Regions from separate parts of the Metasolibacillus sp. FSL K6-0083 genome, predicted to be linked through region 2. Evidence: riboswitches for the same ligand, from Rfam matches in the RefSeq annotation. Region 2 holds a riboswitch; the other holds the start of a gene.

Region 1 (16,352 bases), 570 kb from region 2:
GAAATAATTCGACAAAAATTTATATTGTCGACTCCAAGCTTAAAAATGGACGTTTTGAAGCCATTAAAGCGGCTAATAATTGCTTCGTCCACATTACACGTAGCATCATATCCGCGCACCTTTTGCAACAAATTGTGCTTCATCATAGCTCACTTGTCATGCTTGATAGTACCATTGAAAAGGGGCTCCGAAATGCACTTACGCTTACGGATTCTTGCGATGCTCGCATTGAAAATTGTCAAATTACAGAGCATAAAGACACACAAATTATCGCGACGCTACACACTAAGATTAAGCTGCTGCAAACACAGCTGTTAAACCAAAATACAATAAATATAGCTATTTCCCACTATTCTAAAGCTTCTATTGAGCACTGCAAGATAACGAATAATAAGCAATTGGCAAATGTGCAAGCAAGACATTTTTCTGAAATGACCATTCAGCATTCAAGGATTAACAATAAAGATAGTCAGCATCTTTTCATTGATGAGGCTAGTGGAAATTAAATATGAATATTCGTTCTGTATTTATTCATCAGCTACGCCTTATCTAACCCTTTTCTAAATTTAGCTTTAGGTACACATTCTGTGGCTAGGTTAGTAGTTGATGGATTTTCTTTCACCGTATGCATTTATTAGAGGTCCTGTCATCTATATGAGGGAGGGGGTTCTATACCTGTCTCCTTGCTATCGGTACGAAAACAATGTGCTCCTGCGGTTACCCGTCTCAGAAAAAATTACTGAAAGAAATTAAAAATGGCTGCCAGAAAAATAATACATTTTCTGAACAGCCTTTATTTTAAATCCGCATTTTTGACTTTGTCGCAATAAAGAACGAGAAAATAAATGCGCATACGGCGAATAATAGAGCCGCTATATAAATATAGCTAACCCCCCCAGCAATTGTTTGCTGTAAAAAGCTAACTTCATCTGCACTAAAGCCGCCCTTTGCAAATTCACCATTTAATTGAATTTCCCCTTTTCCTAACGAGGCCATCTTATCACTTGTAATCAGGTTAAAAATCATCCCGAAAAAAGCTGCACCGATAGCTTGGCTAAATGTATTTGTAAAAGAATTCAATCCAATTGATGTACCAAGCTGCCTCGGATCAGCCACTTTTTGAATGGAAATCATTAGCATAGGCATAATAAAGCCCATCCCAAGTCCGACTAATGAGGAGCCGATATAAACGCTCAAATCGCTAGAGCCGGCAGTTAATCTGGCAAGTAATATTGTACCAATAGTAAGCAATATCGTTCCCATTTGGATAATACGTTTATTCGTTAAGCGCCCGATTAAATGACCTGCCATAATCGAATTGACGGTCCAGAATATTGACATCGGCGTTAATAATAAACCAGCCTGTGTGGCATTTTTACCGAGTACACTTTGGGCGAATATCGGAATATATACTGTAACTCCAATCACAATTGACATCGCACAGAGCGTTAAACCGTTAATAACCATTAAACGCCCATTTTTAAACAATGTTAATGGAATGATTGGCTCCTCTGCCTTCAACTCCACTCTTATAAAAGCGGCTAAAAATCCAAGTGCTACTGCATACATAATAAGTGAGCTACTCTCGAACCAAGCCTGCGTTTTACTGTTGTCGATAATCACATATAAAAGCGCAACCATCCCAATTGTAAATAAGACAGCACCTAAATAATCAATTTTCCGCTTCACTACCTCCAATTGCTCACTGTAATGCTTGGCAATTAAATAAATAGAAGCTAACCCAAACGGCACATTGATGAAGAAAATAAAATGCCATGAAACTTGATCGACGATAAAGCCTCCACATAAAGGACCGATAACCCCAGATACGCCCCATACCATGCTTAAATAGCTTTGCCCTTTAGCGCGCTCTTTTTCCGTTTTAAATAACTCCCCAACCATCGTTAATGTAATTGGTAAAATGGAGCCGGCCCCAATCCCTTGAACGGCGCGGAAAACAATTAATTGCTCCATCGTTTGCGCTAACCCACATAAAATGGAGCCAACTGAGAAAATAATAATACCGATAATAATCATTCGTTTACGTCCAAATAAATCGGCCAGCTTACCAAATATAATTGCTGCAATTGCTGAAGCTAATAAATAGGCAGAATAAATCCAACTTATTAAATCAACGCCTAATAAATCAGCGGTTATACTCGGAATGGCTGTACTAACAATTGTTCCTTCAATTGCAGCTAATGCTGTTACGAGTAGCAATGCGATAAATACTTTATTCATTTTGTCACCTTTACCTTTCCTGCATGTCATACATTAACAATTTTAAGGAGAAAATGAAAGAGGAAAGATAAAAAAAAACGCTAACAGCGATTTTTTACATTGCAGGATGTATATGCGGATTTCCAGCTTTCGTAAACTAAAACGGAAATCTTTGTTTTGACAGTGTATTGACGGTAAGGTTTTTTATTTCTTCCTTTTTGCTACAACACTATCGCTACTGTCCGAGGGGCTGTCCAAAAAGCCCTGCATAGCCGGCATTTTGGACAGTAGCGATGATGTTTCGCAAAATGGAGATTCATATAAACAGAAAACGCCTCTTTTAAAAATGGGATGAACACTGGCTTTAGCAGTGTTATCCTTCAGTAAAAGGGAAGCAATGAAAACATTCATTTCAACGCGGTGGCAAAACAAAATGGACTTTTCGGACAACTCCATTAGACAGCGCCTAGTATTCTCTATTTCAATAAGCTAAATTGGTGGTCAAAAACTAGCTATGTGCGGCTTGCCTCTTAGCCCTATAGCTTACGAATTTGCATCATTGTCCGCTTTGCTTGGGGAAGCTTTAGCTCCTCATAAATAGCGGCAGACAAGCCACCTGGAACGCAAGGATTTGCATAATATACTTCTGAAATATTTGTTAAGTACATTGTACCAAGACACATTGGGCAAGGCTCCCCGCTCGCATACATAATATAGCCCGATAAGTCGAATGTTTTTAGCTTTTGGCAAGCCTCCTTCACTGCCAATGTTTCTGCATGTGCTGTCGGATCAAATGTTGCTTCTACATCATTTACCCCTACTGCAATTACTTCTCCATCCTTGACAAGCACCGCCCCATAAGGTTGCTTGCCTTGTGCAGCATTGTCTTCTGCAAGCTGAATCGCTTGTGCCATAAATTTTTCATGCATACAATTCTCTCCCTTCAATAGCGTTGAAATTTATTAGTGACCAACACCTACAGCTCGCACTGTTCCACTTGTAAATTCTTTTGTTGGATAGTACATATTTTTTACAATAATATTTGGCCCTAAGCATTTTACTGCTGGGCAATGGCAATTAATACTGGATGAAATATTCGTGCTTAGCCATTTCTCATAAATATCTTCCAATGAGGCAGTTTGAATATTGCCTAATGCGGAGCCATCATCAGAAAAATCTGATACCGATACATCACCTGTGAAAATGTTCAAATTCATACGTGAACGACCGTCTACATCATTACGAATCGTAATATTTGACGCATTGCGGATACGTGCCAGCAAAGCTTGGTCAAGCTCATCTGTACTACATGGATAAAACGGCAATGTGCCAAATAAAATCCAAATATCTTCATTGCGGAAATCTAGAATTTGATTGACAGCAGCTCGGTACTCATTCAAATTAATCACATCGAGTGCGCTTGCAAAATCGCTTGCATACATTGGATGTATTTCGTGGCGCTTACAAAGCATTTCATTTGCCACTTCATCATGAATTTTCTCGATAAATGGTAATGTATTGCGATTTAGCATCGTTTCTGCTGATACGAATAACCCGCCCTTTGATAATTCACGGGCATTATCAAAAATATTACGATATAGCTCGGCTCTTTTTTCAACAGATGGCTTTTGTTGCATCATCGCAAAGCCTGTTTCTACAAATTCCTTTTCATCGCACCAATTATGTGAAATGTGCATCACATCCAAATAAGGTGCTACTAGCTCATAATGCGACATCGGTAATGTTAAATTAGAATTGATTTGCGTTTTGATGCCGCGGTTTTTGGCATATTTTAGAAGCGGTAATAAATTATCTCGAATGCCTCGTTTTGTTAAAAGAGGTTCACCACCTGTAAAGCTCATCACACGTAGTGTTTCAACACGGTCAAGTTGTTTAATAATAATCTCACTAGGAATTGCAGGTGCTTCCTTTGTTTGTAGCGTGTAGCCAACAGCACAATGAGCACAGCGCATATTGCATAAGTTCGTCGTTGTGAACTCAATATTTGATAAGGTTAATTTGCCATAGCGATCAATATCATGATAACTCTCCCATTGATCATGAGGTTTATACAATGTATTCATAAAAAACTCCCTTTCTACATATACGATTTTCGCATAGTTTAGGGAGTTTATCAATTACGCCTTATAGTAGTTTTTCGGGAAGCTCTGGTAGCTCCGCTGATACGACATCCGCCTCCGTTAAATGCAATGGCTGCAATTTATACTTTGAATCAAAATCACATTTTATAATTGTATGCTCATTCAATAATGTTGGCATTTGCTCGTTAAGCTGCTGATGAGGTAATGATAGTGCCGCAATGGCATCAATTGTTGCTAGTGTGCTTTCAAGCTGCCCTGCTGATAGCAAAATATCCTCGCTCTGTAAAAATGGACGAATCGCATCGCGCACAAAGTTTTGTGCCTCAACAATGCAAGTAAATTCATTTAATTTATCGGAATAGGACTGCATAAATGTGCGCTCTCTTAGCTGTTGCCTGCTTAAATCATTCACTTGCTGCAAAATTGCTTGTAATCGCCCACCTGCTAGTGCAGTAATATGATTTTGCACTGTGTATAATTGACGAAAAATATCCTTTTCCTTTTCTTTAATTATTTCAAATAGCGTGGCACATTGCTGCTGTAGCTCATCAAGTCGGCCAATCTGCTCTGTAAAATAATCAGTTAGACTATTAGCGTTATGCAGCCCTTCTACAAGAGGTACACTGTATGTTTTTTCAAATTGCTTATCGACCTGCGCAAGTAACTGTGCATATTCTGCATGGCATTTTCGATAATCACGAACCGCCTCTTGATAAGCAATAGCCTGCCCCTCAAATTGTTCAATCCTATCATCACGTAAATACAATTCAGTTGCTAAAACTTGTAATAACTGATATAAAGTTTGGACTGATTTTAACACTTGACTAGCTTGCTTGTACTCCTCTTCAAATTCAGCTAAAATCGCCATATCTCGCTGTTGCAGTGAAAACTCTACATTGGCTTCCTCTACGTATTTCTTTATGCTTTCAAATGCAGATAAATAAGGCTCCCGCTCTGGAATCATTGCGAATTCACTATACAATCGAGTTAACCATCTGCTAAAGCGCTCTGCCGTATGCTGCATTTTTTTTGCAGGATTGTGAGCAACCTCTTTCACTAGTTGAGCAAGCTGTGTAATATTTGAATCAATAAGAAGCTGTGTATTATTCGTTTTTTTCGCCTCAATTGCCTGCAAAGCAGAAACACTAAGCATTTCCTTACACAGCTCTCCGTATCGCGCTAGCTCCTCTTTCATAAAATCGCTAGTGGTCGCCGCACGCTCATCGACAGCATTAACAATAAAGTATGGCTTTATATTTTGTTCATTCATTTTAACTAATAAATTATATTCATCTAAGGTTGCAGCAGAGCCATTGCGCAATACCCAAAATACTTCTTGCACCCGCTCCAACATGACGTTGGAAAAATAAGCAGTATTATCCGCGCCTACTTGCAACGCAACCGTATCCACAATTGTTGCATGCTGCAATAACTCATGCTGAATATAAACTTCAATATAATCTAAATGCTCTCGAATAATTTGAGCACTAAAAGTGTCGCCTGTTGTTAGTAACTGGATTTTATCAATATCGAATGTCGCAATCATGCCATCATAAAAATATGCCTTGACACATTCACGCTCACCGTACTTAATCAATGTATTAACACTAGTTGGATTTTTCGTACTTACAGACAGTAATTCTCTCCCTAATAAAGCATTAATAAGTGTCGTCTTTCCAACACGCTCTTTTCCTAAAAAAAGCAATGCTTCTTTCTCGCGAGCGTCCTCAATAATTAGCTTTAGGCGCTTCGTTGTATCAGTTATATATGTATTTTGTTCTAACATAACATGCAGTGGCTTCATGCGCTCAATAAGTTGATGTAATGAATTTGTTTCCATATTTCGCTCCACTCTCCCATCTCTTTTTAGTGCGGTGACGTAGCCCCTCTAGTTACTATTATTTATGGCTACTTTTAATGATAAGTCTAATTTGCTTAAAGATGAAAAGCAAAAAGACCTAAATATGAACCACGTAAATGATAATAATAAAATTTTAGTAGGACAATACGCATAAATGTACAAATTTTGATAATCATTCATTGTTTGCCAGCTTAAAAAGAATGCAGCAAAAGCAATTTTAATTAAAGGCTAAAAAAAATTTTATTTTTTGCTATAATACAGTTATTCCAATTTGAAGGGACTGAACTATGCGCGGATGACAATATTTTTTATTCAACCTATAAAAAATATTGGAGGTAAAAGTATTGATAAAAGAATTAAACACCAAAAGACTGCATTTAAGAAGAATGCAAGTTTCAGACTCACACAGCTTATTTAAAATTTGGTCTGACCCGGATGTAACTAAATTTATGAACATTTCTAATTTCACAGACGAAACACAAGCAAAAGAAATGATTGAGCTCCTAGAAAATTTAGCTCAGGCTAATAAAGCAATTCGCTTCAGTATGATTGAAATTAAATCCCATGAAATAATTGGTACTTGCGGATTTAATTCAATAGACTTCGAAAACTCGAAAGCAGAAATCGGTTATGATATTGCTAAAGCCTATTGGGGCATGGGTTATGCTCCTGAAGGTATTAAAGCATTGGTTCATTATGCTTTTGAAAACTTAGGGTTGAACAGAATCGAAGCAAAGGTAGAGCCTAGCAATGCCAATTCAATCAAAGTACTACAAAAACTTAATTTCACATTTGAAGGAACGCTTAGACAATACGAAAAATCTAAAGCAAGCTTTATAGACATCAATATTTACTCGCTCTTAAAAACAGATTAAAATGAAATTTATTAGGCTGTCTAAAAAGTAGTGTCCTAACTTACTTTTTAGACAGCCTTACCGCTTGGTAATTCAGAGAATTAGAGACCCAAGGCTTACATATTGAAGTTATCCTAGCTTAAAACATTTTTGATAAATTAGCCATCTCAATTGCAGCAACTGCAGCATCATAGCCTTTATTACCAGCTTTCGTTCCAGCTCTCTCAATTGCTTGTTCGATTGTTTCGGTTGTAACAAGTCCAAAAATAGTTGGAACACCCGTTTGTAGACCTACACTAGCAATTCCTTTTGCGGACTCGTTGCAAACGTAATCATAGTGCGTTGTAGCTCCACGAATAACTGTACCAAGTCCGATGACAGCATCATATTTTTGAGATTCTGCCATCTTTTTTGCTATAAAGGGTACTTCAAACGCTCCCGGTACCCAAGCAACATCAATAGCATTTTCCTCTACGCCATGGCGTTTTAAACCGTCAATTGCACCGGCTAATAGTTTATCATTAATAAATTCATTAAAGCGTCCAACAACAATACCTATCTTTAATCCTGTACCTACAAGCTGTGCTTCAAATGTTTTTACCATCAATAATTCCTCCTTTTATAATAAATGTGCCATCTTCTCTTTTTTTGTATTTAGATAATTAGCATTTTCTTCTACTAACCCAGCAACAAGGGGTACACGTTCTACTACTTTTATACCGTATCGCTCTAGCTGCGCTACTTTATCTGGATTATTTGTTAATAAACGAATTTGTGTTACCCCTAATTCTATTAGCATTTGCGCACATAAACTGTAATTGCGTAGTTCACAAGCAAAGCCAAGCATTTCATTAGCTTCTACTGTGTCAAAGCCTTTTTCTTGTAATTCGTATGCTTTTAATTTATTTAATAACCCTATTCCTCGCCCCTCTTGCCGCATATAAAGGATGGCCCCTACTCCTTCCTGCTCGATTTTAGCAAGTGCTAGTTGTAACTGAGCTCCGCAATCACAGCGTTTTGAATTAAAAATATCGCCTGTTAAACATTCAGAGTGAACACGTATTAGCGGTGCTTCTACATTGGACAAATCCCCTTTAACAACAGCAACGTGCTCCTTAAAATCAATTGGATTAGCATAGCCAATCATTGTAAAATCACCATAATGTGATGGCAGTTGAATTGCTGCTTCACGTGAGATAATTAGCTCTTTTTTAAGACGGTATTGAATTAAGCTTTCTATCGTAATAAGCTTCATATTAAAATCTAAGGCCATTTTTTTTAATTGGGGTAGACGAGCCATCGTGCCATCCTCATTCATTATTTCACAGATAACCGCAGCCTTTTTACTTTCACTAAGTATTGCTAAATCTACCGCTGCCTCTGTATGTCCAGGTCTTTCGAGTACCCCATTCTTTTTTGCGATTAAAGGAAAAACATGCCCCGGACGACGGAAGTGCTGTGGCTCCGTCTTATCATCAAGCATTTTTTCGATAGTTAATGCTCTTTGAAAAGCACTAATTCCTGTTGTAGTATCAATATAATCAATACTTACAGTAAATGCCGTTTGATGCTTATCCGTATTATTTGTAACCATTGGCTCAAGCTGAAGAGTTTGCGCTATTTGTAAATCAATCGGTGTACAAATTAACCCTTTTCCATACGTTGCCATAAAATTAACCACATCGGGCGTGGCATATTCAGCTAATGCAACAAAATCGCCTTCATTCTCACGATTCTCATCATCTACAACAATAATCACTTTCCCCTGCTTTAAGTCAGCAATTGCCTCTTCTATCGTATTAAACATAATATTATCCCGCCTTTAAAATCCATTTTGTTGTAAAAAATCCTCCGTTAACGTTGTTGATTTTGTTTGTAGCTGCTTGGCAATGTATTTTCCTAATAAATCTGTTTCTATATTGACTAGGTCACCTTCACGTTTAAATCCAAGTGTTGTCTGATTAAATGTATGTGGAATAATCGAAATCGTAACCATTTCTTTTTGTAAATCAAATATTGTTAAACTAATACCATCAATTGCGATTGACCCACGTGGTATACAAAGTGCAGTTGATTCATGAGATGTTTTTATATCAAAATAAACTGCATTCGCGAACGAACGTTTACGTAAAATAGTCCCTACCTCATCAATATGCCCCGATACGAAATGCCCCCCAAAACGCCCATTAGCAGCCATAGCACGCTCTAAGTTAACAACGGAACCTATTTGCAATTGCGATAGTGAGGTTGCACGGACCGTCTCAGGCATAACATCTGTCGTGAATTTCGTATTTGTAAAGCTTGTTACAGTTAAACATACTCCATTTACAGCAATGCTATCGCCAACTTTCAAATCTGCTATAACTTTTTTAGCGCCAATTGTAAGAACGATTGATTCCTGTCCTTTTGCCATTTTCTCAATCGTACCGAGCTCTTCAATAATTCCAGTAAACAACTGTACACCTCATTTCATCATCATCGTTAATTTAATATCTTCACCAATTTTTTCAACTTTAGTAAAAGTAAACGCTTCTTGCAAAGCAATTGTTGTCATTGAAAGCGCATTTGTTCCTAATAGCTTGGGCGCAATGTATATAATCATTTTTTGTACGAATTGCTGTTGTAAAAAGGCATCCGCCATTTTACAGCCAGCCTCAACATATAAAGTCATAATCCCTTCATCTGCTAGCTTTCTTAATACATTTCGCAAGGAACAATCCTCTATCACAAACGTACGAACACCTGCTAATTTACGAGATTTTGTTGTAAAAAGCCAAGTTAGAGCCGTTTTATCATTAAAAACTTTCGCTGAATTTGGTACTTTTCCATCACGATCAATAACAATTCGAATCGGTTGTTTGTTTGAGGTACTACAACGATTCGTTAAGCTTGGGTCATCAATGCAAATCGTATTTGAGCCTACTAAAATAGCATCATGTGTTGACCTTGTATAATGCACATCCTTTTGAACAAGCCTACCCGTGATTGCAGTTTGCTTCCCTATCTCAGCAGTAATTTTACCGTCCAACGAAATGGCTTGCTTTAATGTAACGTAAGGTAAACGATGTGAAATATAATAAAAAAATGCTTCATTTAATGCTTTTGCCTCTTCTTCACATAGTCCTATACTTACCGTAATGCCCGCCTCCTCCAACCTTCGAACTCCCCGTCCAGCTACAAGTGGGTTCGGATCCAGCGTCGCAATAAAAACATGTGCAACCTGCGCTCTAATTAGTGCCTCAACACATGGACCTGTTTGCCCAACATGGCTACATGGCTCAAGTGTAACGTAAACCTTCGAACCCTCCGCTCTCTCACCTGCAATTTTTAAGGCATTAATTTCCGCGTGTGCCTCTCCGAATTTAAGATGAGCACCAAAACCTATAATCTCCTCATTTTTTGTAATAACACACCCAACAAGTGGATTAGGAGAAGTTTGATTACTACCTGATTTTGCCAAGCTCAAAGCGAATTGCATAACTTGTTCGTCACTCATTCAGTCACCTCCCTTTGAAAAATAAAAAGCCACCTTAAATAGGGGGCTTTTACGAAGAAGGCGTCACTAAATAAACTAGCACCATAGCTAATTTTTTTCGCCTACCTTCTCTCATCCAGACTATTACTGTCGGCTCCGGAATTTCACCGAATCCTGCTTAAAAAAGCTCGCGGGCTATACCGCCGATTGGGACTTGCACCCGACCCCGAAGGAATTTATTCAATTAAAAAGACCCCACTTAGAAATGTGGGGTCGTTAAAAGGCATCTTCAAATAAAGCCACACGAATGTCGCTTTTTTGCCTACCTTCTCTCATCCAGACTGTTACTGTCGGCTCCGGAATTTCACCGAATCCTGCTTAAAAAAAGCTCGCGGGCTATACCGCCGATTGGGACTTGCACCCGACCCCGAAGGAATTTATTCAATTAAAAAGACCCCACTTAGAAATGTGGGGTCGTTAAAAGGCATCTTCAAATAAAGCCACATGAATGTCGCTTTTTTGCCTACCTTCTCTCATCCAGACTGTTACTGTCGGCTCCGGAATTTCACCGAATCCTGCTTAAAAAAAGCTCGCGGGCTATACCGCCGATTGGGACTTGCACCCGACCCCGAAGGAATTTATTCAATTAAAAAGACCCCACTTAGAAATGTGGGGTCGTTAAAAGGCATCTTCAAATAAAGCCACACGAATGTTGCTTTTTTGCCTACCTTCTCTCATCCAGACTTTTACTGTCGGCTCCGGAATTTCACCGAATCCTGCTTAATAAAGCTCGCGGGCTATACCGCCGATTGGGATTTGCACCCGACCCCGAAGGTGATATTTATGCTGGCTTTAATTATACAGCAATAATGCAAAAAATCTAGTCTATCAAAAGAAACGTTTTTTATTTTATGAAATATTAAAAGAAAGATTTAAAAAATGTTTTTAGTCGAAGAAAATGCATGCGCTTCTCTATAAAAGATTATATTTCAAAAAACAGCAATGTATTACGCTAACGTTCCCCTCATAGCAGACCTACCGAATTGTAGATAATGCTTTTGACCATGAAATTAATTGGTCTAACATCTGATTTACTGAATCTGCCTGAACATCTTTCGGTTTGAAATCTGTTCCGTTTTCGAAATCTGTAAATAATGAAAGAGCTGGATGAACACGCACATCTGCTACTAACAGCTCTCCCATAATACCGCGCAAATGCTCCGCAGCACGAGCACCACCTACAGAGCCATAGGAGACAATTCCTGCTGCCTTGTTATTCCATTCTACTCTTAAATAATCAATCGCATTTTTCAAAGCGCCTGTAATAGAATGATTGTACTCTTGAACGATAAATACAAACCCATCTTGTTTTGCAATAATTTCTGACCAGCCCTTTGCCCCAGATGCATCCTGCCCCGGCTCACCTAATAAAGGCAATTTGTAATTAGCAATATCGATTACTGTATAGTTTGCATCATTTCGTTGATTTGCAATTTCCTTTACCCATTGTGCTACCTGTGGGCTTACACGTCCTTCACGTGTTGAACCAATAATAATACCAATATTTAATGCTGTCATTGTTTGCTCCTCCTCATGTTTTGAAACGAAAAATTTGGCTAAAAACCCGATAAACAACGCCTCCCCTACGTCAAAAGACCCTCTAACAGTGAGCGTACTTCCTATACATGCCATTTTGCTATTAGCACAAAAATAGTGCTGATAGAAGTTAAAAAATTATACCTATTCTATTTTCCCCAAATTCACTTTTTATATTCAAAAAACTTACATTGAGTAGGGGCTGTCAGAAAGGGTATTCCTTTTCTGACAGCCCCTATATGACATATTAGTTTTCACTGTTCTTTCTGAGCAGCATTTTTATTGCCTCTAAATTCCTCTCTTTTCTTCATTGCTTCTGCCATACGGTGTGAATCAGCGTTCGGCTCATTTTGTAGTTGCGCTACAATATTTCGATAATCCACTTCATTGCGATTCTGGCTCATTTTATACGAAGCTTGAACTTCTCTTATTTTAATTTTAAAGCCAACAATCCCTTTAAGTTCAGCTACTAATAACTCAGGGGAAAGTGTATCCCATAAAATCGGATTTTCTCGATTAGCCTCGTATTTTTCAAGCAATAATGTTAAGTCCTGTACTAGCTCTTCTTTGTCTAAAATACTCGCCTTTCCATATACATGGACCGCTTGGTAATTCCAAGTAGGAACATTTTCATGTCCATACCAAGAGGAAGAAATATACGCATGAGGCCCTTGGAACATAACAAGCACTTCCTTGCATGCTTCAAAAGTTCTCCACGCGGGATTTCCATAAGCCATATGGCCAGTAATAAAATAATCTTCCCCTTCCTGATTTAGCAATAAAGGAATATGTGTCGCTATTGGTATTTCATTTTTTATTGTAACTAAAGTTCCAAATGAATTTTCATTAATAAAATTTGTAATTTCTTTAAAATCCGTAACCTTATAATACTTTGGTATAAACATGCTTTATTATCCCCTTTATCTATTTAATCTAAGCTATTAAAAAAATCATACATTGTTCACTGACATAAAAAAAGGTACAATTATAAACAAATATGCATGTCAGGAGTTATTATATAAATGAAAAATACTATATTTATCTTTAATAATACTTCACCTAAATATAAACAAATTTATGAGCAGTTCAAGTTGTATATTGAGAATGGTGACATTTCAATTAATGACCAGCTACCTTCTATTCGTGAACTCGCAAATTCACTTTCAGTAAGTAGGAATACTACACTTACAGCCTATGAACAGCTTATGGCTGAAGGCTATATTCGCAGCGAAGGTCGCAAAGGGTATTTTGTAAATAAAGTAGATTCATCTTTGTTTCAAAATAATTTGATGAACATCAATAATAAAGAGCTTGAATTAAAAGAAAGTAAACATATTCTGATTGATTTTCGTGCGGGAACAGTAGACCAACAGCATTTCCCCTTGAAAATTTGGCGAAGAATGACGAATCAAGTTTTATATACACAGCAAAGCTATTATTATGGAAACCCTTTTGGTGAACATTGTTTACGTGAACAAATTGCCACCTATTTATTTCAATCTCGTGGTGTAAGGACAAGTGTTGATTCAATAATTATTGGTAGTGGAACACAACAAATGTTAATCAATCTCATCGAAATTTTAAAAAGGGAATTTTCTAGTATTATTGTCGAAGACCCAGGCTATGATGGTGCAAGAGAAGCTTTTAAATTCCATAATTTGTCCATTGAAACAATCCCCGTCTTTAAATCAGGTGTCGATTTCTCAAAATTAAATGAACTGTTGTCTCGCCTCATTTATGTTACTCCCTCCCATCAAAGCCCTCTTGGTGTTAGTATGTCGATAAAGGAAAGGTTAGAGCTCATCCAGTGGGCTAATAGTAAAGAAGGTTATGTAATAGAGGATGATTATGATAGTGAATTTCGCTATACGCAGCAACCATTTCCGGCTCTTGCCTCTATTGATTCAACAAGAGTTATTTATTTAGGTAATTTTTCTAAATCATTTCTTCCTGGAATACGTATTAGTTATATGGTACTTCCAGAAATGCTGCTATCGAACTATAAAAAACAGTGGTCAGCTTTCGAATGCACTGCCTCCCTTCTACACCAACTTGCGATGGCTAATTTTATGCAGGAAGGTGAATGGAATCGACATATTAAGCGAATGCGCCTCGTTTATAAGCGAAAAATGCAATGCATTACTACGGAATTAAGAAAACATTTCAAAGATACGATTTCAATTATAGGAGAGCAATCTGGTTTGTTTGTATTAGTGAAAATACACTTAAACCTTACTGAAGAATGTTTAATTAACCGCGCATCTTTACTAGGAGTGAAAGTGTATCCTACTTCCATTTATTCAGTACAAAATCATATAGTTGAACCAGCTATAAAGCTTGGATTTAGCAATCTCTCGTGTGAAGAAATTCAGTTAGGTATTCGGCTTTTAAAAGAAGCTTGGACTTAACCATTATGAAATCCGAATATTTCGATAATTATTTATGCTAAAGTTTGATTAAAAAAATCCTACAATCTAGTATTTAACAATAAACAGAAAGAATCCAGCTTGAAAAAAAGATTAATCAAAATGGATTCTTTCTCAGCAAATCTTAGTTTTGTTTTTACAAAAAAAGTTGAATTATTTCGTAATGGTGTTGCTTAGCAATCGTGCCTCTTTGTGGAATTTCATATGCATTTGAGTATCCCTGCAACACCTTTTAATTATAATGCTATTGCATTGTTAATTTTATAGAACATTTATAAACAGTATCTCCAAAAGACCGAATGTCGCTTAAATAATCGTATCCTTTAGGTGAGCCGTAACGGTTGAGCATTCTTACTGCTACTACGTTTTCCTCTGGAATGACGAGCAAAGCTACATTGGTGTAGCCAAGTAATTGATAGGAACCTTGTGGAACTGTATCGCCTATTTGGTTAAAATTAAGGTTTGTGTTTTTTACAAACCATAAAAATCCATTCTTCTGAATAGGAAGTGTTGGGTTGGGAGTTTGAATGGATGTAGCCATTTGAATGATTTCTCTAGGAATAATCTGTTTTCCTCCCCATTTCCCTTCTGTTAAATGAATGTAACCCCATAAAGCAAGCTCCTGTGCAGACACATACATATTCATTCCAGAACCATCTACTACATCCGTCTTCGTCCAAAATGGGTTATCTGCATCTCGAATAGCGTTTGCAATTTTTGAATGAGGCTTACTCATCTTAATCCATTCTGTTGATTGAAAGCCTAGTGGTTCAATAACCTGTGATTTAATAATTTCAGCAACAGACTGTCCCGTTGTTTTTCGGATAATCATTGTCAATAAATCAATGCTTGGACCTCTATATGCCCATGATTCACCAGGTTTATATTCACTTACTAGTTTATTGCCGTCAACAATTTTTAATCCATGTGTATGGGTTAATAAGTGACGAATAGTTACCCCCTCATATGCAACTAAATTCGAATCTTCAACAAACTGCTGAACTGTATCATCCATGGAAAAGTAACCATTGTATATAGCATAAGCTGCAGCAAAACCAATATAAGCTTTTCTTACAGATGCAATATGGAATTGAGTGTCTACTTGAACATCTCGAGCAAGTTTTGCATTAGACTGCTTACCAAAATAAGATTCTTTTGCGATTTTATCGTTCTGAATAATAAATAGAGCACCACCGCTAGCACCCAACTTTTCAGCACTTTCCATCACATGAGTACGTACATCTTCAAATAAGTTTGTGTAATCATTCACGTTCTTTAAAATCAATTTTTCACTCTCCTTAGAATATTAAAAGGGACTCATCATCTTTGGTGAGTCCCTCATTTTATTATTCTCATCTAGTTCACAGAGCGAAAAAATAACGCTCAGTTCTTTTGCAAACATCCCATTTCAGAAATGTACGATTAGATTATTTTCGTACAGCCTCAAATGTAATGAGTTGGCAATCTTTTGATGGTTGCCTTTTGAAAGAATAATCGGCAGAACAAGTAATATCAGAAAAACCAACGCTTTCTAAAATCAGTTTGAATTCTTCCATTCCATACCATCTCATTGCAAACTTCTGTAATTCTGTGTCTACGAGCTTACCTTCTTTCCATTTCTCGTATTTTAAATAAGATAAGGTATATTGGTCAATCCAGTTGATTTCAATTGATTTGCTTTCTAATGTAATGCCTTCTTCATTAGAAAGAGGAAAGGTTGCAGTAGTAATTTCTTCTGTACGCCAATTACTTGGTAATAGCAAATCAACTATTAGACGTCCTTCGGGCATTAGATGATTATAAAAGCATTTCAGAGCG
Region 2 (16,352 bases):
CCAACAGCGGACGGAATACCAAATTGATTGTATATCGCTTGCCGAATCGTCATCGCTGTTTCTTCTGGTGCACCCCATAGCTTCTCAGTACCTGTTAAATCAATAAAGCTTTCATCGACACTATACACATGAATGGCTTCACGCGGAACAAATTGCATGATTAACTTCGTAATTTCTATCGACATTTGTAAAAAGAAATCCATTTTCGGCTCAAATAGCTTAATGCTCGGATGATTTGGTATGTCATAACGTCTATTGCCCGTTTTAATATGGAAATGCTGCTTCATCGGTGGTGAGGCAGCGAGTACAATGCTGCCTGCTTGATGAAGATTTCCAACAATCGCAATCGGCTCCTGCTCCACATCAAGTCCTTCCAACATTGCGATACAGCTTGCATAAAAGCATTTCATATCGATACAGACAATTACGCGGTCTGGACAATTAGCATACAAATTAACCACTCCTCCAAAGAACGTTTGTTCTTATTTTACGAACATTCGTTTGTTTTTACAAGTGGTATATATAGGAAATAGGATTGTCAGAGCATATACCCGACAATCCTAAAATTACTGTATTGTACTGAATTGCTGTTTTGTCAGCACAATATAAATAGCAAAGACGATACAAGCTGAAAGAAGGAAAATATACGGAATTGGTAGCGTCTCCGCCCATACTCCTCCAATAAATAAACCAGCAGGTAGTGCAAGCTTCATAAACATAGAGGATGTGCCTGCAACACGTCCCAATAACTGATTCGGTGTTGATTCTTGACGAATGGCTAAATAAATAATATTGATAATGATTGTTGTACATGTACGAATAGCCAATAACATACCAAGCTGCCACCAGGTTGTCGCAAAAAAGAATAACAGCAGCACGAAACTATCGATTAAATAAATTGTCGTAAAAATTTTGCCGCGCGTCCATTTTCTGCGTAGAGGCTGAATAAATTTAGCACCTATAAGACCTCCTATAGCAGCAATTGAATACATAAATCCAAGCTGCTCCTTCGTTTCCTGTAGCACATCAACTACGTAAAAAACTTGCACCCCAATGACAAAGCTCGTCGCTAAATTGCTAAATAAAATAGCTATCGTCGGATAAAATAATGTTTTATTACCGAATAGCTCGATAAATCCCTCTTTCATATCGGCTAAAATAGATTGCTTATGCGCTCTTTCCGGTGTTGGTGTCGCGTCTAATAAAAAAACACTCAACCAAATAACAACTAACGAGAATGCATAAACAATAAATAAATAATCATAGGCAATAAAAACGAGCAACATCCCTGCAATTGCTGGACCTACTATTGAAAACAGCGTATTAATAAACGAAAATTTAGCCTGAATTTCAGTCATCAACGACTTCTCAAAGAGCTGTGGCACAATCGCATGTTGCGCATTCCCAAATGTATAGCTAACAGTTGCCATGAAAAAACCTAAAATATACATATGCCAAAGCTGCACGGTATCTAACAAAATAATGACAGTTAACAATGTCGCAAGCACCGCTTTAATAAAACCTGTATATTTAAGCATCCTATTGCGATTCATACGGTCAACAAGCACCCCTGCAAGCATGCCTAGCAAAATATTCGGTAAAAAATCAATCATACGCATCGTACTCATTGCCAGTGCCGATTTTGTTAAATCATATATAAAAAGTGGCAAAATAAAATTATAAAGCTGGTAGCCTATCGTTGATGCGATTGTCCCTATGTACAACAATAAAAAATTACGATTATGATATAAATTCATCTAAGCACCTCCTGCAATTTAGTGTAAAATAAAAATAGAGGAACAAAAAGTGAGCACTTTATTTTTATTGTTCACCTTTTAAAGGAGGAGCTATGTTTCAATACATTTTAAAACTATATGGGCGTTTTGAAGTCGGACAAAGTAGCACAACATCTATTGCAGAGTTAGCGCAAATATGGAGCTGCTCTGCACGCTATGCGAAGGTGCTTATAAAAAAATGTGAGGAACGTGGATGGCTAAAATGGCATACTACACAAGGTCGTGGGAAAAAGCCTACAGTGCTTTTACAGCTAACAAAGCTAGAAGCTATTTATTTAGCATTCGACCATTATTGGGAGCAGCAACAATTTAAAGAGGCCTATGCACTATTACAAGAGCACGATGTAATTTCACATCCACAAGTAGAAAATTGGCTACAGCAACGTTACGGCTTTTCAAATGAGGAGGAACGCGATGTTTTTCGCTATCCTTATCCAAATATTCAGCTTCATTATGACCCGTTAAACGGCAACTCTCGGCACGATATGCATTTTTACAATCAAATACATGAGCCTTTATTTGTTTATTGTATAGAAACAGAGCGTGTGCAACCTAATTTAGTCTACGGCTATCACACAAGCGACGCAAAAAAATGGACTTTTACATTGCGTAAAAATATTTACTTTCACAATGGAACAAAGCTCACAAGCGAGGATGTCATTGCTTCCTTAAAGCGCGCTTGTATGAGAAAACTATTACCAGAGGCGCGATTGACTGTGACAAGCCCATATCATTTTACAATAGAGCTTGCACAGCCAACAATGCTATTCCCTCGTATACTATGTAGTTATCGCTTTTCTATTATACCTGTAAAATGGATTGAAGAAGGTGCAAAAGGCATCCCGCCTGGTTGCGGTGCATTTTATATCGCTGAGAAAAATGAGCAACATATGCGACTCTCCGTATTTCCGAAATATTTTAAGCAGCGACCATGGATTGATGATGTGGATATTCTTTTTACAGAAAACATTCAACAGTTTGGCATCAGTGCACTTCCTTTTGCTGCACATATAGCACAACAAAAAATCGTTTTTCAAGAGCAGGGAGCCGATTTTATTATATTCAATGCGGCACGTGGGCCATTGCAGGATGAAAAGTATCGACGTGCATTATTTGAGGCAATTGATGCAGCAAGCTACTGCTTAACAGAAGAAGGTGAAATAATAGCCACTAGCTTTTTAACGACAAATAACAGACAACAGCAATCACCGCTTCCGCTACCGACACTTGATTTTCCTTATTTACGTATCGGTGTACAGCAAATTCGGCCACATGCCAACCATTTGCGGGAAGCACAAATTTTAAGCTCATTTTTAACAGCCCATCACATCCCACACGAATTAACACTTATGCCTTTCCATGCATCGGCAGACTATTGTGTACAGCATTACGATATTTTTGTTGGTGGTATTGCAATTGGGGATGACAAGCTACTTGGCTGGTTATATGGATTAGACAGCGAGCGCTCTCCTATTAGTGCTTTTTCTAGCAATGCGGAAGTGCAAGCATTGCTCCAGCAAGCAACTATGTGCCAAGATGACAGCCAAGCAATGAATCTGTTATATAAAATAGAAGAACACTTAATTAACACCTTTACGCTAAAATTTTTAGCACATCGCCAACACGTATTTTATATAAGAAAAGACCGTCCATTTTATAATATTCAATTCGATACACATGGCAAAATTGACTATCGCAAAATTTATCAAAAACAAATGTAGCGTCGCAATAACGAGCTTTGCCTCTTTTTGTATATAAAGTATCGAAAATAGCCTATAAATAATCCGATGACGGAGCTGTCTGAAAAGTCCATTCTTTTTGACACCTCATTGAAATAAATGTTTTCGTCGCTCCACTTTTACTGAAGGAGTACACTGCTAAAGCCAATGTTCATCCCATTTTTAAAAGAGGCGTTTTCTGTTTATATGAATCAACATTTTGCGAAACATCATCGCTACTGTCCAAAATGCCGGCTATGCACGGCTTTTTGGACAGCCCCGTCAACAAATATTTTAATTATTGTAGCTACCGTCATCGCTCAAAGTCCAAGCCATACGACTAGATAAACGGAAAATGAAAACACCTCTAGACAGCTTGTTCAAACTTAAAGTACAATTTCTAACCGCATCATGTCTACACATTGAATTCCGTTTTCAAAAATCGGCTCATCATAATGCTGGATAAAGAAATCGCGATCTACGCCAACTATGCGAAAGCCACATTTTTGATAAAGCGCAAGCTGATCAATGCTAGAATTACCTGTGCCTAGCTGAATTGTCTTATATTGTGCCATTTTTGCACTTTCAATCGCATGTAGCACAAGCTGCTTACCTATTCCCTGCCCTTGCCATTGTTCATCTACTGCTACATTGACAAGCTCTACGGTATGTGGTCTTGTTGGTAGCAACACATAAACACCAACTATTTGTCCATTACGCTCTGCCACATAACAGTATCCACGTTTTATATAATCAATTACAATTTCTTCTGATGGATCCGCTAATAAAAGCAAGTCCATCGGTAGTTGTTCATTTGCTGTGAGCATTCGAATCATTTTTATTCACTTCCTTATAAAAAAGCCGAGCTTATAGAGCAGCTCGGCTTGTGATTATTTTAATGATAAATAGGTGGACTGCTGCTTGTCAATCCATGTTTTCATCGTGCGGAATAGGAGCAGCGCAACAGTTAATATAATAATCCCTTTAATAATATTGAACGGTAAAATACCAAGTACAATTGTCTCATACATATCAAATGAGCCCCAGCCTAAGAAATAAGTATACATTGGTAAAAACACAAAATAGTTCAGTATACTCATACCAATAGACATCACAAACGTTCCTACTGCTAAACCTACTGCTAAGCCAGGAATCGTCTTGAATTTTTTATAAAAATAATAAGTTGGCAAAATGAACAAAATACCTGTTACAAAATTCGCCATATGTCCTACTGGAACACCTGTTGGGGCTCCTTTAAACAGCCAATCTAAAATATTTTTAATCAATTCTACTACAATACCAGCAACTGGTCCCATTGTAATCGCTGCAATCAACGCTGGTACATCGCTAAAATCAATTTTTAGAAATACTGGAAACCACGGCAGTGGAAAATCGAGCATCATTAATAAAAATGAGATGCTACTTAGCATTGCGATTGTTACAGTTGAACGTAACTTCAAGTTTTGCTTACGCATAAAAAATCTCTCCTCTTTGCTGATTCACTCTTGCAAGAAGAAAGGACAGTCCTATGCCATTCACGAAAAAACCCTTATACAATAAATTGTATAAGGGAGAAATAGGCAAGCTTAAAAAAGTCGTATTACTAATTTCGACCATGCTTAAAAAGCATGCTGCCAAAGCGTTTTTGTCATAAATTTCCGCATTTAAACAAGCCTATATTACCAGACTTTTTTAAAGCAAAATACGACATTTCCGAGAAATGACGACTGCGCCTTCACCTTCTCCCATCCAGACTATACTGTCGGCTTTGGAATCTCACCAAATCCTGCACCGCAAAAGCGGGCTCGCGGGCTTATGAAATACGAAAGCAATGACCTCCAAGTGAATGGTCGGAGATTGCGATTTCAATTACCGCCGGTCGGGAATTACACCCTGCCCCGAAGATGAATCAATATTAAATTTGTTGTTACACCCTCTATTATAAAAGAAACTTTTTAAAAGTAAACCCTTTTGCTTGGAATTCTTTTTATACATACCCTTACCGTTAGAAAAATCTGCGACATCCGCCGCAAATCTAACCAACACGATGTTAGTCACTCCGTCGTTATTTTAATATGGTCTTTTCTTAGACCGAGTTCCAATAATTCAGCAGGTGTTTGGACACCTGCTGAAAGAAGTTAAAAAGATTGAAATAGCCTTTTATAAAGTGAAACTTCAATCAGTAGGGTTTTCCCCACGGATTGTTAGTTGAACCAGTCGGGCTTTTACGGGCAGTTGACCTCCCACTTATCCTTCAGCCGATTTTCACTTAAGTCTGGAAGTGGGCGGTTTACTGCCCGTTAATGCGGGATAAAGTGAAACTTCAATCTGTGGAGGCTTTTCCCACGGATTGTTAGTTGAACCAGTCGGGCTTTTACGGGCAGTTGACCTCCCACTTATCCTTCAGCCGATTTTCACTTAAGTCTGGAAGTGGGCGGTTTACTGCCCGTTAATGCGGGATAAAGTGAAACTTCAATCTGTGGAGGCTTTTCTCCACGGATTGTTAGTTGAGGAGGCTTTTCTCCACGGATTGTTAGTTGAGGAGGCTTTTCTCCACGGATTGTTAGTTGAACCGGTCGGGCTTTTACGGGCAGTTGACCTCCCACTTATCCTTCAGCCGATTTTTCACTTAAGTCTGGAAGTGGGCGGTTTACTGCCCGTTAATGCGGGATAAAGTGAAACTTCAATCTGTGGAGGCTTTTCTCCACGGATTGTTAGTTGAGGAGGCTTTTCTCCACGGATTGTTAGTTGAACCGGTCGGGCTTTTACGGGCAGTTGACCTCCCACTTATCCTTCAGCCGATTTTTCACTTAAGTCTGGAAGTGGGCGGTTTACTGCCCGTTAATGCGGGATAAAGTGAAACTTCAATCTGTGGAGGCTTTTCTCCACGGATTGTTAGTTGAACCAGTCGGGCTTTTACGGGCAGTTGACCTCCCACTTATCCTTCAGCCGATTTTCACTTAAGTCTGGAAGTGGGCGGTTTACTGCCCGTTAATGCGGGATAAAGTGAAACTTCAATCTGTGGAGGCTTTTCCCACGGATTGTTAGTTGAACCAGTCGGGCTTTTACGGGCAGTTGACCTCCCACTTATCCTTCAGCCGATTTTCACTTAAGTCTGGAAGTGGGCGGTTTACTGCCCGTTAATGCGGGATAAAGTGAAACTTCAATCTGTGGAGGCTTTTCTCCACGGATTGTTAGTTGAACCAGTCGGGCTTTTACGGGCAGTCGACCTCCCACTTATCTTTCAACCGATTTTTCACTTAAGTCTGGAAGTGGGCGGTTTACTGCCCGTTAATGCGGGATAAATAGTGAACACTTCATCAAAAGCAAGAAGGTGCCTGAAAGCGGCGTATTCACATGCTATTCAGGTACCTTCTATTATATCGAGTGGTAATTCATTTGGCGCTACAGGGATTGGCTGTGGCTTTGTAAAATCAAAGGTATCCCATGCTGCTTGTATAATATTTTCAAAAACAACTTGTTGATGGAATGCGGCAGCTGTTAGCATAATAGCTTCTAGCATTTGCTTTGCTCGCCTATAATCTAGCACTTCTAAGTCCAATGGCTCTTCAAATTTTACATGGACATTATCTGTGACAGTTACGGTAAAGTTAATCCCCTCAATAATAGCGGATTCATACTGCTCTGTGCTGAATCCAACCATGCCGTAAATCGCCTCGTCTACATGTTCATATATCGCATGAGGCTGCTGTACATAATATTTTTTCCCTTGTTGTGTAAATAAATAATAGCTATAGTTTTGATTTAAAGGCACTGTTGCTGTTTCTATATTATCAGCATGGGCATTTTGCTCCAAAAGCACTTCCTCGTATTGAGGAAATGTTTCTCTTAATGTTTTGATGCTTTTTTTAGTTGAATAGCCCTCTTGATTTTCAAGTGCAATTATCAGCTCTTGTCCGCTTTCAGTAATTTCCCCTTCAATCGGATGAGTGTCCTCAAATCCGTACGCCTCTTCATCGAGCTTTGGTGCATATAAATTATACATATCAACTTGTGTAGGCTCCTCTGTACCAAAATCCTCAACAAGTTTTTCTTTTGGAATAATAATTGCAGATGGGATACTTACATCCTCGTCCCCTGCCAGACTAACAGTAAATACTTCCCCTTCACCTACTGCATCATCATAAATAGCAGTGGAATCAATCGGAGTCATTGCACGTGCTTCGGACATATCCTCCGTTGTTGAAAAAGTAGTTGCTGCCTCTTCCTTAGCTGTCTCCTTTGCAGCATCAGCTTCACTGGTATGATTGTCAACATTTGCACGATCGCTAGCGTAATTTTCCATCTCCTGTAGCGCAACATCGCTTCCCTTGTCAGTTTCTTCTCCAGTCATCGTTAAAAACATAGGAATACCAATTGCACACGTAACAGCAGCTGCTGCTACAAAGCTTGTAATACGTTTATATGAACGACGCACAGTTTTTTGAACTGGCTGCTGCTCTTCAAAAGCACCTGCAGCTTGGAGTTTTGCAAAAACATCCTCTTTGGAACGGTGGTCTTGGATTTTTGGTGCCTGCATCAAAAGCTTTTCAATATTTTCTTCATCCCATTTCGTCTTCATCACGAATTTACCTCCCTTCCATCCTGCTCTAAAATACCCCGCAATGTTTTAATTGCGCGATGCTGTGTCGTTTTCACTTTGCTCTCCGTCCAGCTTAAAATTTCAGCCGTCTCTCCAATCGACAAATCTTGAAAATAACGCATAACGATGACCATCTTTTGATCACCAGTGCATAGCTCTAATGCCTCTAGTAGCTGACGCATATCCTCACTCATTTCTAAAAATTGCTCTGGTGTACGAGCTGGAGAAACGAGCTGTTCACTTTCCCATTCAAAGGCATCAAACGTATGCCTTTCTCGCACATTATTTTTGCGAAAATAGTCGATAGCAACATTTTTAGCGATAGAAAAGAGCCATGTTTTTTCCGAGCTTTTTCCTTCAAATTTGTCATAAGCTCTCAACACACGAATATATACTTCCTGTGAAAGATCCTCTGCTATAGATCTGTTTTTCACTAAATAGATTAGGAATTGGAATACATCTTGGTGATATTCATCATATAATCGATGGAAAATGGACTCTTTCATCCATTCCACCTCCATCCTCATAAAATTAGTCGTACATCCAGTAAAAAAGTTTCATTTTATATATTGGGAATTTCTTCTTATTTTAAACTTTAAAAATTCATAGTTCACCTTCTTAAATAGATAAAGGGTGTGGGAAAATCCGATTTCCCACACCCTTTTATTCTATTACAATGGCAAATAAAAAGTAAATGCAGTTCCTTCTTTTTCAACGCTTGTTACCGCAATATTTCCATTATGTGCCTCAACGATATTGCGGGCAATCGCTAAACCTAGCCCTGTACCGCCTTTGGAGCGTGTTCGCGCTTTATCTGCTTTATAAAAACGCTCAAAAACATATGGTAAATCATCTTTTGGAATACCAATTCCTGTATCTCGCACTTCGATTTTTGCATAGGATTTTTCATAAGTTGCGGACACTGTTACAGCACCATCAACAGGTGTATGGCGCAGTGCATTGTCAACCAAGTTTGTCAACACTTGCTCAATGCGGTCTTCGTCAATATTAATCACTACATCCTCTTCGATATTCGTGATGAAGCGCAAATCTACATGCTTTTCCTTTGCTACTTGTGCGAATTTTTGCGTCATGCGCTCAAGCACAGGTACAAGTGGAATGAGATTTTTATATAAGCGCATATGTCCTGATTCCATTCGTGCTAAATCAAGTAAATCTGTGACAAGTCGTCCCATTCGCTGTGACTCATCATAAATAATTTTAATCATTTCATTGCGCTCATCTTCATCGATAACTACGCCATCTAAAATAGCTTCAGAATAGCCTTGCAGCATTGCAATGGGTGTGCGCAATTCATGTGAAACATTGGCAATAAAATCAGAGCGTAGCTTTTCTAAACGATGCTGCTCTGTTTGGTCGCGAATAACAGCTACTGCACCACGCACAAGCTCCCCACTATAAAGCGGGCTAATGGCAATGCTATAGTAGGAGCCATCCATTTCAATTTCTTCTTCAATTTTATCCTCAAAATCGAGCACATGGTCAAGCATATGATAAATTTCAGCAGGAATAGGCTTTGTGCTCTGTGCCCCTTTCGCAACAAACCATTTTTGCAAAAGTCGCTCTGCTGGCGGGTTGCTAACTAAAATCGTCCTGTCACGATTAAACGTAATTACAGCATCTGTCATCGATGTTAAAATACTCGATAGCTGCTCTTTTTCTTGGTTAATTACTTCTAAATGATGCTTCAACTGACGCCCCATTTGGTTGAAAGCAACAGCTAACTGTCCAATTTCATCATTTTGTGTTGTCGGCACTTGTGAATCGAAGCGGCCTTTTGCGATTTCAAAGGCATACTCACGCATCTTTCTTAAAGGATAAGTAATACGACTTGATAAGAAAAAGGCAAAAAACGTCGTTAAGACAAAAGCAATAAGCGCTGAAATAAAGACAATTTTTGTCGTTTCCTTACTTGTTTCATGCATGGCATCTGGATTTTGATAAATAAACACTGCACCATGTAAAGCCGCATCACCCTTTAATGGAAACGCGAGTACAACGTATGTTTCCATCTTATCTTCATTCTTTTGTGATGGTAAAATCATTTCCTGCAAAATTGGCTGGCTACTTGCATAAATATTTTCGAACGCTTTATCCTGTAAAATTTGCGCTTGTATACCCTCTTGATTAATTCCTTCTTGAATGGCATAAACAGCACCATCAGGATTTTCTACAATGAGCGCATTTGTCCCCTCGTGTAATACACTGCGAATAATTTCATAGGGTGAATTATCTGTTAAATCGCCATCAACAATGTTCGCAATTGTCGAGGCAGTTTGGCGCAATGTCTCTTCGGCCCTGGCACTATGATAATTTTCTAAAAACTCCAGCATGAACACCGTGAAGATAAATAATACAAAGGAAACGAGAAGCAATATGGTTCCCCACAGCTTCCCGACAATACTATTCCATATTCTATTCATTCACAACCTCAAATTTATAGCCTACGCCCCAAACCGTTACAATCATTTTCGCTGCGCTTTCAGACACGCGATTTAACTTTTCACGTAAACGCTTTACATGCGTATCTACAGTACGTAAATCACCGAAGAAGTCGTAATGCCATACTTCTTTCAATAATTGCTCACGGTCAAACACTTTATCAGGTGATTTAGCTAGAAAATAAAGAAGTTCATATTCCTTCGGCGTCAAATTTACTTCTACACCGTCTGCAGTAACACGATGGGCATCATGGTCAATCGTTAGATGTGGAAATACAACTAAATCTTTGGAAGTCGAGCCATTTGAAACAGGTGCAAATGCTGCTGAACGTCGTAAAATAGCTTTTAAGCGTAGCACCACTTCGCGCGGGCTAAATGGTTTCACGATATAATCGTCAGCGCCAAGCTCAAAGCCTTGTACACGGTTTGCTTCCTCACCTTTTGCTGTCAGTAAAATAATTGGTGTTGTTTTCTTTTCACGAATTTCTTCACATACTTGTAGACCATCTTTTTCAGGCATCATGATATCTAAAAGAATGCAATGGTAATCATGTTCAAATGCCTTTGTAACTGCCTCTTCCCCATTTTCAGCCTCATCTACAATATATCCTTCACGCTCTAAGTACATTTTTAATAGACGGCGAATACGATCTTCATCATCTACTACTAATACAGAAATATTTTCAGACACTGGTGTATCCCCTTTCCTACTTTCTACATCTTCTATTGTAACGTTTCAACACCAAATTGAAAAGGAAAGGAATGTCCTAATACGACATAATATCACATATTTAGCGAAACGCTTTATGATTATTTTTTCTGGTGATACTTCAAAAATAGCGAGTTGGTTAGCTTTTCTAGGGAAAGTAGCTCAAGCGTGTTAATTAGCCTTTATTTCACAGAGATTACCTAGTAATTCATTGATTTCCGTTACGGGGGATGCGGCTTCCATTAATTTATTTCGGTGAATGCCGAAATAAATAGATTTTCAGCTCGAGGTCAACACGATGTTGGTCATGGAGGCGTTGCCACAGTACGTGACGACCTTAGCCTCCTTACCTTTGATTCCAATGGAGTCGCCCCTTCACTCCAATCAACGAGTGTATGCCTATTGAAAGGCATTTCCCCCTATAAACACGCTAATAAATAGACAATATTTACATAATCAACAGGTTTGAAAATATATATTCCTCAAATACCAAAAAAGGCGAGATTTGAACAGCGCCCCCTTTACTTAGAGGAACTACTGCTAGCCTCTATGTTTTCATATTCCCAAAAGTACTCTCTGCCTCACCGAACTAACATTTTATCTAAACAGCAAACAAAAGCGTCTAAACAGCCGGCAACTGCACGGCTGTTTAGGCGCTCCTTACTATGCATATGAATGTAAGCCAGCGATAATTAGGTTAACGAACACCAAATTAAACATGATTATCGTAAAACCAATTAAAGCAAGCCATGCTGATTTTTTACCTTCCCAGCCTTTTGATAGGCGTAAATGTAAAAATGCCGCATAGAATAGCCATGTAATTAAAGCCCATACCTCTTTAGGGTCCCAACCCCAGTAGCGTCCCCATGCTTCTTGAGCCCAAATCATGGCAAATACTAATGCACCTAATGTAAACATTGGGAAGCCAATTAAAATCGAGCGATATCCGATTTCATCCATAAGTGGCGAATTTGCCTTTTTCACTAATGGTTGAAGTATTGCCGAAATTGAGCGACGTGTAATTAAGCGAATAAGCAAGTAAATAACAGTACCAAATATTAGAGAGAAAAAGACTGTTGTCAATTTTTTAGCATTCACAAGTGGAGGCATCTCTACTAATGGTTGGAATGATTGATTTTCTTTAGCCACAGGCTCATATATTTTATTCTCTGCATCAACTAGCTCTACTTCTACATATTTATTCATCCCAAAGATAGCGGGCTTATGATATTCAACTCGGCTTGTGTTACCCTCTTTATCGACATATTGATATGTTGCACTATAGCCCATTGCACCAAATGTAACAGAAGACACAACGAAGCCAATGACAAGCACTAAAGAAAACATAACTGCTTCTAAGAAAAAGCGTTCCTTTGAAGCTCTTTTCACATCTACATGCTTTAATAAATAAACTAATCCTGCAACGGCGCTAATCGCTAATACAGCTTGAGAAAGAGCAGCCGTAATAACATGAATTGTTAGCCAATGACTTTGTAATGAAGGAACTAATGGACTAACCTCTCTTGGGAACATCGCAGCATAGGCAATAATTATAATAGCAATTGGCAATGCTACAACCCCGATTACAGCTACTCTGTACATAAAGTAGCTTCCGATAAATGCCCCAACAATAAACATACCTAATGCTGTCGTAAATTCAAACATATTACTTACAGGTGCATGTCCTGTATACATCCAGCGTGTAATAAAGTAGCCAATATTTGAAACAAAGCCAATAATCGTTATCGTAATGGCTAGCTTGCCCCATTTCTCAGCAGAGGCTGGTGCATTTTTTACTTTTGATGGTTTAATTGCACCACCAAACAAGATTGTAGCGATTAAATAACAAATGAATGCAGCATATAATAGATAGCCGCTTAACTGAAGTAAACTCATAAGGAGTTGTCACCTTCCTTTTCCTTTTGTTCTTGTTCTTTTTCTACTTGGTCCACGTATTGTGGTAAATAAGCATGTGTTGTAACAGCGTCTAAGTCTTTTTTCATGCTGAACCAGTTTTTATTTGTATGTGCAGCAAGACGCACTGTCCCATCCTCTAACTGCTCCACCCATAAACGACGGTGGCTCCAATATGAACCGATGACAACACCTAGCATAAAGATGAAGCCCCCAACAAATAAAATTGGAATCGATTTATCTTTGCGAATCGTCAAGCCGGACATATTGCGTGTTTCCACACTAGCAAACTTCATTTTATATTGATTATCTCCTAATGGCTCTAATGTTTCGCGAATCGCCACAAAGCTCGTTTCACCCTCTGGCGTTTCAGGTGTAAACATACGGAAAATAAATGCCGGATTATTTGGATATGGTGTAGCCGTTTGTGGCACACCATCCTTAAAGCCTGAGAAATCCGGCAAATAAGAAACAAGCTCTACTTTTGTTTGCTCATCGATAATATATTCTTTTTGCGGATTCGTTAAATCGATACTTACTTCACCTAACGATGCTTCAGTTGCTTTATTTTGCAATTCAAAATTCATAACTTTTAATTCGTTTAGGCGATAGTCCATTTGATAGATAGCATAGTCATCATGCTTTAATGGATGATTGACACGAATTTCATAGGATTTCACTTCCTCTAAATCCGCTGTTTGTCCAGGAACGGCACCTTCTTGTTGCTTATAGAGCGTTACATTTGTTTGGAAGTTTTTCGCAACAACATTGACGCCTTGGCGTAACTGTTCGCCTTGCGGGTCGTTATCATACGTTTCTAAAATAAATTTATCGCTGTATAAAAGATAGCCGTCCATTCCATCAATGGCACGTGTCTCACCCTCGCGTAGCCACATCGACTCATCAACATAAAAGCCTGGCAATAAGCGTAGCATAACGGCACCTAAAAAAATAATTAACCCAAGATGATTAATATACGGACCATAACGTGCAAAGCGTCCTCTTTCTGCAAATAATGCATTGTCCTCACGACGTACCTTGTATTTTAATTGCTGCATTTGCTGTTCAATTAAATCAAGCGTTTTATCCGCTTGCTCAGCAGGCTGTCCTTCTGCTACGACGCGCTGACGTTTCATAAAGCTCGTATGACGCTTTACTCTCTGATTTGTTAAAGAGCGATGTAACGGAATACCTCGGTCAATACTTGCTACAATAATCGAAATAGCTAGCATTCCAACAATTACTTGGAACCACCAAGATGAATATAAATCGGACAGACCTAAACTATAATAAAGCGTTCCGATTGTTCCATAGACATCTTTGTAATATGCTGCTTTTTCAGCATCTGTTGCAACATTCACATAAAATTCCTGTGGGAAAATCGTTCCGATTGACGCTGCAATAAGCGTAATAATAATTAAAGTAACCCCTACTTTAACGCTAGAGAAAAAGTTCCAAATTTTATCGATAAGCGATTTATTACGCGTTTTAGAGCGAATTGCAATACCGTCATAACGCATATCAACTACTTGTTTTTCCTGCTCCTCTACCGTTAACGGTCGTCCACATTTTTCACAAAGCTTTGTGCCAATTGGATTTTCATGCTTACAAGTACAAATGATTTTTTCCATCTGTCAAACTCCTATTCCGGTTTAATGGATTCCATATATGAAGCGATATCTGCCTCACTCATTTCACCGGTAATAATTTTTTTCACTTTCCCGTCTGGTGTCACTAAAATCGTCGCAGGCAAAGCTGCTCCTACGTTATATGCTTTTTGCACACTTCTCGTTTTATCAATAACAACAGGGAAATCGACCCCTAAATTAGAAATGAACCTTTGCACTTCAAAATCAGATTGCGCAATATTAACTGCTAACATTTCAACACCCTGACTTTTATATGCATCGTATTGGCGGTCCATCGCTGGCATTTCACGCTCACATGGAGGACACCAAGTACCCCAGAAGTTTAAAAACACACCTTTTCCTTCATAATCTGATAAGCGATGTGTTTCACCGTTTAAATCAACAAGCTCGAAGTCAGGCGCTTTCGACCCTTCCTTTAGCATTTCCACTTTATCTTTTGTCGCTGTCGTATAAACCGTATAAACAATTGCAGCGAGTAATACACCTAAAATAATACCGCGCATAATTGAACGCTTTTTCTTTTTTTCCATTTGCGTATAACCCTCCTCACACAGTCTACTCCCGCCTATTATTATAACAAATAACAAATTTTTAATATAAAGCACTTTTGAATGAATTATGAACGTTTACTCAATCTTCCCTGTTTCAGCCAATACACGCAGCAATTTTACTTCATGCTTTGTCAGTTCTCGGTACTCTCCTGGGCTTAAACCTGTTAAATCTAAAAAAGCAAAGCGCTCTCGCTTCAGCTTTACAACGGGCGTTCCTATTGCTTCAAACATTCTACGCACTTGGCGGTTTTTCCCCTCATGAATAGTGATTTCACAAATCGCTTTGCCCGCCTGCTCATCAAATGATGTCATGCTTACTTTTGCTGGAGCCGTCTTGCCGTCCTCCAATTTAATGCCGCGCTGTAGCTTTTTTAAGCCTTCGATTGTCGGCACACCTTTCACACGCGCAATATATGTTTTGTCAATTTTAAACTTAGGGTGTGTTAACAAATAAGAAAACTCCCCATCATTTGTTAACAACAATAAGCCCGTTGTATCGTAATCTAAGCGACCTACTGGGAATATGCGTTGATGCACATGTTTTTTAAAAATATCCGTTACCGTTTTACGTCCTTTATCGTCTGTTACTGCCGAAATATAGCCTCTTGGCTTGTATAATAGGAAATACACTTTATCTTCCTTCTCAAGCTTTACACCTTCTACCTCAATTGTATCAGAGTTAGATACTTTCGTACCCAGCTCCTTGACAACTTTACCGTTTACCTTTACTTTTCCTTCTACAATTAGCTGCTCTGCTTTACGACGGGATGCCACACCCGCATAAGCAATCACTTTTTGTAATCGTTCCATAAGATCACCTCATTGATTGATTGTTCGAAAACCCTTTCATTTGCGCCTGAACCTGTTGAAAATTATGTCACACTTTGCGCCATTATTAAAGAAAAATAGCTTTATTTCACATTTAGACGTGACAAATTTGTCACATGATA

The links. A riboswitch is a leader RNA that binds a small molecule or an ion and turns the genes downstream of it on or off. The one in region 2 is predicted to bind FMN.
Region 1: another riboswitch for FMN. It lies ahead of ribD (bifunctional diaminohydroxyphosphoribosylaminopyrimidine deaminase/5-amino-6-(5-phosphoribosylamino)uracil reductase RibD); the one in region 2 lies ahead of MHB51_RS05925 (ECF transporter S component).

What each region holds. Positions count from the first base shown of each region.
Region 1 covers NZ_CP152046.1:658,979-675,330, forward strand. The annotation lists gene MHB51_RS02975 (right-handed parallel beta-helix repeat-containing protein) at 1-506, shown strand, start outside; gene MHB51_RS02980 (MDR family MFS transporter) at 799-2,241, opposite strand; gene MHB51_RS02985 (nucleoside deaminase) at 2,757-3,149, opposite strand; gene yfkAB (radical SAM/CxCxxxxC motif protein YfkAB) at 3,183-4,304, opposite strand; gene MHB51_RS02995 (dynamin family protein) at 4,366-6,174, opposite strand; gene MHB51_RS03000 (GNAT family protein) at 6,528-7,058, shown strand; gene ribE (6,7-dimethyl-8-ribityllumazine synthase) at 7,177-7,641, opposite strand; gene MHB51_RS03010 (bifunctional 3,4-dihydroxy-2-butanone-4-phosphate synthase/GTP cyclohydrolase II) at 7,657-8,844, opposite strand; gene ribE (riboflavin synthase) at 8,860-9,492, opposite strand; gene ribD (bifunctional diaminohydroxyphosphoribosylaminopyrimidine deaminase/5-amino-6-(5-phosphoribosylamino)uracil reductase RibD) at 9,502-10,533, opposite strand; FMN riboswitch at 10,633-10,750, opposite strand; FMN riboswitch at 10,833-10,951, opposite strand; FMN riboswitch at 11,034-11,152, opposite strand; FMN riboswitch at 11,235-11,352, opposite strand; gene MHB51_RS03025 (NADPH-dependent FMN reductase) at 11,548-12,090, opposite strand; gene MHB51_RS03030 (FMN-binding negative transcriptional regulator) at 12,363-13,013, opposite strand; gene MHB51_RS03035 (PLP-dependent aminotransferase family protein) at 13,131-14,516, shown strand; gene MHB51_RS03040 (serine hydrolase domain-containing protein) at 14,779-15,819, opposite strand; gene MHB51_RS03045 (methyltransferase domain-containing protein) at 15,962-16,352, opposite strand, start outside.
Region 2 covers NZ_CP152046.1:1,228,543-1,244,894, forward strand. The annotation lists gene MHB51_RS05900 (UV damage repair protein UvrX) at 1-452, opposite strand, end outside; gene MHB51_RS05905 (MFS transporter) at 567-1,757, opposite strand; gene MHB51_RS05910 (ABC transporter substrate-binding protein) at 1,850-3,517, shown strand; gene MHB51_RS05915 (hypothetical protein) at 3,683-3,862, shown strand; gene MHB51_RS05920 (GNAT family N-acetyltransferase) at 3,901-4,350, opposite strand; gene MHB51_RS05925 (ECF transporter S component) at 4,405-4,989, opposite strand; FMN riboswitch at 5,248-5,424, opposite strand; gene MHB51_RS05930 (hypothetical protein) at 6,879-8,096, opposite strand; gene MHB51_RS05935 (RNA polymerase sigma factor SigX) at 8,096-8,623, opposite strand; gene MHB51_RS05940 (ATP-binding protein) at 8,789-10,561, opposite strand; gene MHB51_RS05945 (response regulator transcription factor) at 10,554-11,270, opposite strand; gene ccsB (c-type cytochrome biogenesis protein CcsB) at 11,952-13,184, opposite strand; gene MHB51_RS05955 (cytochrome c biogenesis protein ResB) at 13,181-14,833, opposite strand; gene resA (thiol-disulfide oxidoreductase ResA) at 14,845-15,381, opposite strand; gene MHB51_RS05965 (pseudouridine synthase) at 15,478-16,212, opposite strand.